DNA from 3 places in the Kitasatospora sp. NPDC008050 genome. Region 2 is predicted to be linked to each of the others. Evidence: riboswitches for the same ligand, from Rfam matches in the RefSeq annotation. Region 2 holds a riboswitch; each other region holds the start of a gene.
What was found. A riboswitch is a leader RNA that binds a small molecule or an ion and turns the genes downstream of it on or off. The one in region 2 is predicted to bind cyclic di-AMP.

Region 1 (3,239 bases), on a different contig from region 2:
ACCGCGATAACCACCACTGCCCCGGCTACCCGCATGGCCTGCTCCTCCCTGGGGGCACCGCCGCACTGCGGGGCCCACCACCACGTATCGGAGGATCGTAGGCTCCAGCTGACCCTCCGCAACAGGGATTACCCGCCAGGTGACCAGACTCACTCCTCCCGGGGACCGGATACGGTCAGAACATGTCCGACCAGCCTGATTCGCCCCCGCCCACCCTCTTCACCTGGGAGTTCGCGGCCGACCCCTACCCGGCGTACGCCTGGCTGCGGGAACACGCGCCGGTGCACCGCACCACCCTGCCGAGCGGGGTTGACGCCTGGCTGGTCACCCGATATGTGGACGCCCGGCAGGCGCTGGCCGACGCCCGGCTCTCCAAGAACCCGGCGCACCACAGTGAGCAGGCGCACCGCACGGGACGGGTGGGGATCCCGGGGGAGCGTCAGGCGGACCTGATGACGCACCTGCTGAACATCGACCCGCCCGACCACACCCGGCTGCGCCGGCTGGTCTCCAAGGCCTTCACCCCGCGTACGGTGGCCGAGTTCGAGCCCCGGGTGCAGCAGCTGACGGACCGGCTGATCGACGGCTTCGCGGCGCGTGGCTCGGCCGACCTGATCCACGAGTTCGCCTTCCCGCTGCCGATCTACGCGATCTGCGATCTGCTCGGCGTGCCGGCCGAGGACCAGGACGACTTCCGGGACTGGGCCGGGATGATGATCCGACATGGCGGCGGCCCGCGCGGCGGCGTGGCGCGCGCGGTCAAGCGGATGCGGACCTACCTGGCGGAGCTGATCCACCGTAAGCGGGCCGACCTCGGGGACGACCTGATCTCGGGGCTGATCCGGGCCGGCGACCACGGCGAGCACCTCACCGAGAACGAGGCCGCGGCGATGGCGTTCATCCTGCTCTTCGCGGGGTTCGAGACCACCGTCAACCTGATCGGCAACGGCCTGTACTCGCTGATGAACCAGTCGCTGCAGCGGGCCCGGCTGCAGGAGTCCATCGTGCGCGGCGAGAGCGAGCTGCTGGCCACCGGCATCGAGGAGTTGCTGCGCTTCGACGGCCCGGTGGAGCTGGCCACCTGGCGGTTCGCCACCGCACCGCTGACCATCGGCGGGGTGGAGATCCCGGTGGGGGACCCGGTGTTGGTGGTGCTCGCGGCGGCCGACCGGGACCCGGCCAGGTTCGACCGCCCGGACACCCTGGACCTGGCCCGCCGGGACAACCCGCACCTCGGCTTCGGACACGGCATCCACTACTGCATCGGCGCGCCGCTGGCCCGACTTGAGGGCCAGCGTGCGCTGGCCACCCTGCTGACCCGGCTGCCCGACCTCCAGCTGGCCGCGGACCCGGCCGAACTGCGCTGGCGTGGCGGTCTGATCATGCGTGGCCTGCGCGAACTCCCTGTTTCGTTTACGCCCGAGTTGTCGGGCAAGTGACGGAACGGCAGTTCTGACGGCGTGTCGAAGACCGTTCTCCTGTGCGGTTTGAATGCCCATCAATCCGGACAAACAAGACCTGTTGGTAGGCGATCGACCGCACTCCGTAATTTTGATGTGATGTACGCGATATGAGCTTGTGATCGGTCCGTCAATCTGCTTACCCTCCCTGGAGTTCGCTGCTGCGAACCCCGAAGCGCGGAACGCCGAGTCCTGCCCGCCGCGCTGCCGGGACACCGACCGACACCCGGGCAGGGGCGGGGGACCCAGGATTTTCTGCCGTCTCCCACGGCTAGGGGTGAAGCCGCGTCAGCGGCCGGGCCAACCTCACGGGCCCGAACCCGACAGCTCACCTCGCAGGCGTGCGGAGAGGGATAGCTTCATGCTGCTCACTGGCAACGGCCGGCACCGCCGTCGTACCCAGACCGAGAAGGCGATCGCCGCGGCCGGCGTCGCCGGTGTCGGTCTGGCGGTCCCGCTGCTCACCGCGACCAGCGCACACGCTGCTCCGGTCTCGGTCTGGGACCAGGTCGCCAACTGCGAGAGCACCAACAACTGGTCGATCGACACCCACAACGGTTTCTACGGCGGCCTGCAGTTCACCTCCTCGACCTGGGCCGCCTACGGCGGCACCCAGTACGCCGCGCAGGCCAACCAGGCCAGCAAGGCCCAGCAGATCTCGGTCGCCGAGCGGGTGCTGGCGGACCAGGGCCCGGGTGCCTGGCCGGTCTGCTCGGTCAAGGCCGGGCTGAGCAAGGGCGGGGCGCCGGCCGGCGTCGACGCGAGCGCCGACTCGGGCGCCGCCCAGCAGCAGAGCGCGTCGCAGGCGCAGCCGACGGCCCAGCAGTCGAAGCCGCAGGCCCAGCAGCAGACGCAGCCTCAGCAGTCGGCCACCCCGAGCTTCCCGGGCCAGGCCGGCTGGGACGCGGGCGGCAAGGTGTTCTGGTACGAGAAGGACGGCGGCTGGTACTGGACCAGCCACCAGAGCGTCTACAACCAGTTCGCCGCCCCGGCCCAGGCGCCCGTCCAGGTCCAGACCCCCGTCCAGGTGCCGGCCCAGGCCCCGGCCGCCGCCGCGCCCACCGCGCAGACCGGTGCCCCGGCGGGTCACGGCTACACCGTGCAGGCCGGTGACACCCTCTCCACCATCGCCCAGGCCCAGCACCTGAGCGGCGGCTGGCAGCAGCTCTACCAGGCCAACCACTCGACGGTGGGCGGCGATCCGAACCTGATCATGCCGGGCCAGCAGCTGCGCTTCGGCTGACGAACCGTGCGCGGGGCGCCCCGGGCGACGGCCCGGGCGACGCCCCGCGCGCTTTCGGGTGAACTACTCGTGGGTACCGGAGCCACACCGTGAGACGGGACCCAGGCCTGGATGGCCCCGGGGGCCGGTGCGGTTAGGCTCTGGTCGTAACGACTCCGTTCCACGTCCGCAGGACCGCTTCCGCCTAGGAGATGCCTCGTGCCGTCCATTGATGTCGTCGTCGCCCGTGAGATTCTCGACTCGCGCGGCAACCCCACGGTCGAGGTCGAGGTCGGCCTCGACGACGGCAGCACCGGCCGTGCCGCTGTCCCGTCCGGCGCCTCCACCGGCGCGTTCGAGGCGCTGGAGCTGCGCGACGGTGACAAGAACCGCTACTTCGGCAAGGGCGTGGAGAAGGCCGTCCTCGCCGTCATCGAGCAGATCGGCCCGGAGCTGGTCGGCTACGACGCCACCGAGCAGCGGCTGATCGACCAGGCGATGCTCGACCTGGACGCCACCCCGGACAAGTCCTCGCTGGGCGCCAACGCGATCCTGGG
Region 2 (3,239 bases):
GCGGAGCAACTGGTCGACGAGATCGAACGGACCGTCACCGAGCAGACCGGCGAGCCGCTGCCGGCCCCCGAGGGCTGGGTGACGGTCCGGGAGCAGGGCCCGGTCAGCTCCACCACGGTGGCCCGCACGGTCTTCCGCAGCTATCCCAAGCGCACCGCACTGGGCCTGTCGCTCTTCGTCGGCCAGGCCTTCCTCTACAACTCGGTCACCTTCGGCTACGCCGTGATCCTGACGACCTACTTCAACGTCGCGCAGGGCGACACCGGCTACTACTTCGCCGTGATCGCGGTGGGGAACTTCTGCGGCCCGCTGCTGCTCGGTCACCTCTTCGACAGCGTCGGCCGCAAGCCGATGATCGCCGGAACGTATGTGCTGTCGGGGGTGCTGCTCTTCGGCACGGCCGCGCTCTTCCAGCAGGGTCTGCTCAACGCCAGTACCATGACGGCCTGTTGGGTGGGCGTGCTGTTCTTCGCCTCGGCCGGCGCCAGCGCCGCCTACCTGACGGTGAGCGAGGTCTTCCCGCTGGAGGTGCGGGCGCTGTGCATCGCGTTCTTCTACGCGGTGGGCACGGCGCTGGGCGGCATCACCGGCCCGCTGCTCTTCAACGGCCTGGTGAACAGCGGCAAACCCGCCGACACCACGCTCGCCTTCTGCATCGGCGCCTCGCTGATGGTGGCCGCCGGGCTGGTGGAGGCGGCGATCGGCGTCCGAGCGGAGCGGCTCTCCCTGGAGGAGTTGGCCGCCCCGCTCTCCGCCGTCCACGGCCAGGAGGCCGGCGTCGAGGCCTAGGCCGCCGTCCACGGCCAGGAGGCCGGCGTCTAGCGGTAGACCCGCACGTAGTCCGCCGCGAAGGTGATCGGGGTGGAGCCGCTCGGGGCGGGGTGGTACTGACCGGCGCTGATCGACAGGTTGAGGATCAGGCTGGCGGACCAGTTGGCCCCGACCCCGGTGTTGTCCGAGTAGACCTTGACCCCGTTCACGTACCAGTCGACGGAGTTGGCGCCGTAGTAGGTGCCGATGGTGACCCACTGGCCGGGCTTCACGTCGGTGGCGTCGGTCAGGTAGTCGTGCGCCGGGTTGACGTGGTTGGTCAGCTCCAGCAGGTTCGGGTTGTCCGGGTGGTACTCGAACGAGTCGATCTCGCTGCCGCCGTTCGACCAGGTCCACAGCGCGGGCCAGGCACCCGGCGCGGAGGGCATCTGCACCCGGGCCTCGGCGTAGTCACCGGTCTTCACCTTGAAGCCCTGCTGGGTGCCCTCGGTGGTGAGCAGGCCGGTGGTCCACGCCTGCTTGCCGTTCTCCAGGGTGTGACCGGAGGGCTGGGCGGTGAAGGTGGCCACGCCGTTCGCCACCGAGACGTCGGACGGGTCGAGCCAGTCGAGCTTGTTGTCGTCCGGGTTGTGGTTGCCGTACTTGTACGCGGTGGTGGTGCTGTCGTTCCACTTGGTGGAGTCCAGCGGGCCGTTGAACTCGTCCGACCAGGTCAGCGCCTTGCCGGCGACCGGTGAACCACTGGTGCTCGGCGACGGCGACGGCACGGGCGTCGGGGTGGGGGCCGGGGTGGGCGCGGGTGCGGGTGCGGGTGCGGGAGCGGGGGTGGACGTGCCGGCCGCCGCGACCGTGAGGGTCTGGGTGGTCAGGTTGTGCCAGGCACCCGCCTGGTCCTGGAAGAAACCGAACATCTGGTACGTCCCCGCCGGGAAGCTGCGCGCGCCTGTGGTCAGCGAGAGCCCGCTCGGGCAGATCTGCTGGTTGCCGAGGTTCCCGGGGAAGTCCAGGTTGTTCCCGGCGGCGTCGCGCACCCCGACCCCCACCGTCTTCGCGGTGAAGCAGGAGGCGGCGTGCACGGTGAGCGCGGCGGTGGTCGAGGCACCGGCGGTGGCCGTGGTGGGGGTCAGCCGGTCCTGGGTGACCTGGGGCACGGCGGTGGTGGCGGACGTGCGGGCCCAGGCGTCGGCCTGACCGACCACGGGCACCGCGAGCAGGCCGAGCGCTCCGGCGACGACGCCGAGGCGCAGCGGGGTGGACGTGCGTATCACGGGGAGTCCTCTTGCGACGCCTACGAGGTGAGCTGTCGGGTTCGGGCCGCAAGATGGCCCGGCCGGCACCGGTCTCAGGTGACGGCTTCACCCCTAGCCGGGCGTGCTTCCTGGGCCTGCGGGCGCAGGCGGGCGGGGGCACGGCGGCACTACCTGGGTCCCCCGCTCCTGCCTGGTGCGGTGCTCTGGGGCCGGCCACCGGCAGGCAGGACTCGGCGGTCCCGGAGGCTGGGCCCGCCGCTGGGTGGCGGGCGCCAGCAGGGTAGGCAGATGACGTGATCATCATCAATGTCAGGCGAGTCACACGAGCCCCACCCCTCGCAAAAGCGACGCCGCCGCATCACCTGGACCGCCGCTCAGTTACGTGGACATGAAGACTCTGCCGGCCCGCTCCCAGCACCTTCCCAGGCTTCCTGACGCTGCCCCAGACTGCTTGCCATGCAGACACTTCTACGCGCGTTGAAGTCGCGTGCCGCCGCCGTGGTCACCGTGAGCATGCTCACCCTGGCCCCCACCGCCGTCTTCGCCGCCGACGCCCACGCGGACGTCAGCGGCTCCATCTGCCAGTCGGCGCTGCCGAGCCAGGCGGACGACACCCTGAACCTGATCGCCCAGGGCGGCCCGTTCCCGTACTCCGAGGACGGCGAGACCTTCCAGAACCGCGAGGGCGTGCTGCCCAGCGAGTCGTACGGCTACTACCACGAGTACACGGTCGTCACTCCGGGTGCCCCCACCCGTGGCACCCGCAGAATCATCACCGGTGAGGACGGGTCGGACTACTACACCTCCGACCACTACGCGTCCTTCTCGCTGGTCGACTTCAGCTGCTGAAAAGCGGCCCCGCAGCGGCCCTGAAGCGGCCCTGAAATGGCCCCGACACGGCCTGGGCCCCGGCGCGACAGCCGGGGCCCAGGCCGTCTGTCAGCCGGCGGCGCGCCAGGCGGCCGCGGCCGCCACCCGGTTGTGCACCCGCAGCTTGGCGTAGGCGTGTTCCAGGTGCTTGTCCACGGTGCGGGCGGAGACCGCGAGGCGACGACCGATCTGCTGGTCCGTCAGGCCGTCCGCGAGCAGGTCCAGCACGGCTGCCTCGCGCGCGGTGAGGTCGGCGACCGGCACCCGCGGCGGCGCCAGCCGCTCCAGGCCGTGGGTGAGGCGGGCCCGCAGCAGGGTGGCCGACTCCAGGTCGGCATCCGGGAAGTC
Region 3 (3,239 bases), on a different contig from region 2:
CTGCTGCTGACGGAGTACCAGGACCTGGCGCCGGAGCCGGGCGCGGCGGAGGTGGACGGCTACATCGTGCGGCGCGGGCTGGTGGACCTGCCCGACCTCGGACTGTGGACGGACGACGAGGCGCAGGCGTAGCGCCCACCCGGCCGGGCACTGCGCCTGGCCCAGTCGGACAGTGACGGCCCAGACAGTGACGGCTCGGACAGCGACGGCTCAGACGGTGACGGCTCGGACGGTGGCGCCGTGGGCGGCCAGCCAGGCGGCCGGGTCGACCGGGGCGCCGCCGCCCGGGCGGACCTCCAGGCGCAGGTGCGGGCCGATGGGAGCAGCGCCCGGGCGAAGGCTCGGGGCGGCGCCGGTCGCGCCGACCGTGCCGAGCACCGTGCCGGGGGCGACCTGGCCGGCGGTCACGGCGATCGAGGCCAGATGGCAGTACCAGAGCTCGGTGCCGTCCGGCAGGGTCTGGACGACCCGGTAGCCGTAGGCGCCGGACCAGCCGGCCGAGCTGACGGTGCCGCCGCTGACCGCGCCGACCGGGGTGCCGACGGCGGCGACGAAGTCCAGGCCGGTCTGCAGCGCGGCCCACGGCGAACCGGACGCGGCCACCGTGTACTTGGCGAGCGGCAGGCGGGCGGCGATCGGCTCGGCCGCGGCCTTGGCCTGCTCGGCTGCGGCCTGCGCGGCCGCGTGCTCCTGCTCGGCCTGGGCGGCTGCCGCGGCCTGGGCCCGGGCGGCCTGCTGCTGTTCGGCCCGCTCCTGCTCGGCCCGCTGCTGTCCGGCCCGCTGCTGTCCGGCCAGGTGCTCGGCCTCGGCCCGGGCGGCCGCCTCGGCCTGGGCCGCGCGCTTGGCGGCGGCCTCGTTGGCGGCTTCCAGCCGGGCGGCCTCCTCGGCGGCGGTGCGCTGGTCGGCCTGCTGCTGGATCCGGGCGGCGAGCGCGAGGCCGGGGTCCGCGGCGCCGTCGGACTGCGCCTGGGCCCCGTGGTCGGGGACGGTGAGCGCGGGGGCGGGCGCGGGGGCCGGGGTGGCGGCGGCCGCGGCGGTGGCCGACAGACCGGTGGCGCCGAGCGCGGCGGCCATCGCGGTGACCATGGTCGGGGCGCCGCCCAGCCGCAGGCTCGCGGAGGGAGCGCCGGCGCGGGCCTGCCGGGGCACCTTCGGCCGGGCGGGGTCCGCCGGCGCGCCGGGGTGGTCGAGCAGGCCGGTGGTGCCCGATTCGGTGTGGCTCTCCGGGGAGTGCGACAACGCCACGGGGGCGCGCTCCTTTCCTTCCCTCGCGCCTACCGGGTTAGCTGACGGGTTCGGAGCAGGAAGGTCTCCTACGGTCCGACCTGGACCGATCCGGCCCAAGACGATCCGATTCACCCCAAGGAACGTGGTTCCCCGGCTCCCGGCCCAACCCGAAGGCTGGTCCGTGGATTAGGCGACGGCGCACGGTGCCGTTTCGGGTACGGCGTTGCCGACCGCGCTGCGTTATCAAACGTTAATCCCAGGAGCGCGCGATTCCAAGCCGCTCCGATCGAACGGGCACATTCCCATGACGTCATGTTCCCGTCATGCACAGCGCCGCCCGGGCCCGATCTGAGTAGTCGTACTCAGGTGCGCGGCACGGAAGTTGGCCATCCTTCAGGCATGACTTCCACGGTTCAACCGCGGACCACGTCCGCCTATTACCTGCAGGCGATCCTCTCCTTCGCGCTCTCCACCGGCGGCCTCGCCGTGGGCATCGCCTACCTGCCCGTCAGTTCCTGGATGCGGGCATTCCTCGCGGTCGGCCTGCTCTACGCACTGACTTCCGCCTTCACGCTCGCCAAGGTGATCCGGGACCGGCAGGAGGCCGGCGAGATTGTCACCCGGGTCGACCAGGCCCGGCTGGAGAAGCTGCTCGCCGAGCATGATCCGTTCCGGGCCGAAGGGCTGTAGGGGGCCGCGGGGGGCTGACGGAGAGAGGTCTCGCGCGGGGTTGACGGCTACGGCTATTAGCCATAGCTTTGTGGGTGTCGGCAGGCCGCCGGCACCCACCGTTCGTCAGGCCAGGAGGCCGCCGTGAACGCCACCACCACCCCGCAGACCCAGTACCTCCAGCTCCCCGGCGGCACCATCGCGTTCGACGACACGTCCGGCGCCGACACGTCCGGCGCCGACGCATCCGGCGCCGGTACCCCCGGCGAGGACGTCACCCCCGTGGTGCTGCTGCCCGGCATGCTGGAGCCGCGCGCCAGCTTCCGCTACCTGCGCCCGCTGCTGCTCGCCGCCGGCCGCCGCGTGATCACCATGGACCTGCGCGGCCTCGGCGAGTCCTCCCTGGCCTGGGACGACTACTCCCCCGCCGCGATCGCCGGGGACGTCATCGCGCTCCTCGACCACCTGGGCATCGGGCGGGCCGTCCTGGTCGGCCACTCCTACACCGGCGCCACCGTGCTCAAGGCCGCCACCACCGCCCCCGAGAAGGTGGCCGGCATCGTCCTGCTGAACGCCTTCGTCGAGCAGCCCGAGGCCGGCGCGCTGAAGCGGGCGATGGTCCAGGTGATGGGCAGCGCGGTGATCGCCTTCCCGAGGTTCTGGGGCTTCTACCTGAACAGGATCGCGTTCCCGACCACCAAGCCCGCCGACCACGCCGAGTACATCGCCCGCCAGGTCCGGGCGGCGCGCACGCCCGGCCGCAAGCAGGCCACCCGCGGCTACGCCCGGGGCAACTCGGCGCCGGTCGGCTGGACCGAGGGCGTGCGCTGCCCGGCGCTGGTGGTGATGGGCGCCAAGGACCCCGACTTCACCGACCCGGAGCTGGTCGCGGACCGCCAGGCGGCCGCGCTCAAGGCCCGTAAGGTGATGATCGACGGCGCCGGGCACTACTCGATGACGGACCACCCCGAGGCCACCGCCGCCGCCCTGCTCCCCTTCTTCACCGAGGTTGCCTGATGCCCCGCGCCGGACTGACCCCCGACCTCGTCGTCGACCACGCGCTCGGCCTGATCGACGACGAGGGCCCCGACGCCCTGACCCTGGCCGGTGTCGCGCTGCGGGCCAAGGTCGCCGCGCCCTCGCTCTACAAGCACGTGCCCGGCGGCCTGGGCGGGCTGCGCCGGCTGGTCGCGATCAGGGTCACCACCGACCTGGCGGCCCGGCTCCAGCAGGCGACCGAAGGGCTGCGCGGGGACGCGGCGGTCGACGCCCTGCTGCGCGCGTACCACGGGTACGCGATCGAGCACCCGCACCGCTACGCCGCCCTGCCACAGAGCCCGTCC

Region 1: linked by a shared signal. The riboswitch ahead of ACFZB9_RS05085 (transglycosylase family protein) and the one ahead of ACFZB9_RS31090 (hypothetical protein) in region 2 are both predicted to bind cyclic di-AMP.
Region 3: linked by a shared signal. The riboswitch ahead of ACFZB9_RS30215 (M23 family metallopeptidase) and the one ahead of ACFZB9_RS31090 (hypothetical protein) in region 2 are both predicted to bind cyclic di-AMP.

What each region holds. Positions count from the first base shown of each region.
Region 1 covers NZ_JBIBIJ010000002.1:361,508-364,746, forward strand. Annotated here, with positions in the region: gene ACFZB9_RS05075 (hypothetical protein) at 1-35, opposite strand, end outside; gene ACFZB9_RS05080 (cytochrome P450) at 183-1,439, shown strand; cyclic di-AMP (ydaO/yuaA leader) riboswitch at 1,668-1,816, shown strand; gene ACFZB9_RS05085 (transglycosylase family protein) at 1,822-2,703, shown strand; gene eno (phosphopyruvate hydratase) at 2,902-3,239, shown strand, end outside.
Region 2 covers NZ_JBIBIJ010000021.1:20,478-23,716, reverse strand. Annotated here, with positions in the region: gene ACFZB9_RS31095 (MFS transporter) at 1-789, shown strand, start outside; gene ACFZB9_RS31090 (hypothetical protein) at 819-2,039, opposite strand; cyclic di-AMP (ydaO/yuaA leader) riboswitch at 2,043-2,232, opposite strand; gene ACFZB9_RS31085 (ribonuclease domain-containing protein) at 2,478-2,870, shown strand; gene ACFZB9_RS31080 (response regulator transcription factor) at 2,961-3,239, opposite strand, start outside.
Region 3 covers NZ_JBIBIJ010000019.1:167,900-171,138, reverse strand. Annotated here, with positions in the region: gene ACFZB9_RS30220 (hypothetical protein) at 1-132, shown strand, start outside; gene ACFZB9_RS30215 (M23 family metallopeptidase) at 211-1,245, opposite strand; cyclic di-AMP (ydaO/yuaA leader) riboswitch at 1,257-1,430, opposite strand; gene ACFZB9_RS30210 (YiaA/YiaB family inner membrane protein) at 1,627-1,917, shown strand; gene ACFZB9_RS30205 (alpha/beta fold hydrolase) at 2,041-2,913, shown strand; gene ACFZB9_RS30200 (TetR-like C-terminal domain-containing protein) at 2,913-3,239, shown strand, end outside.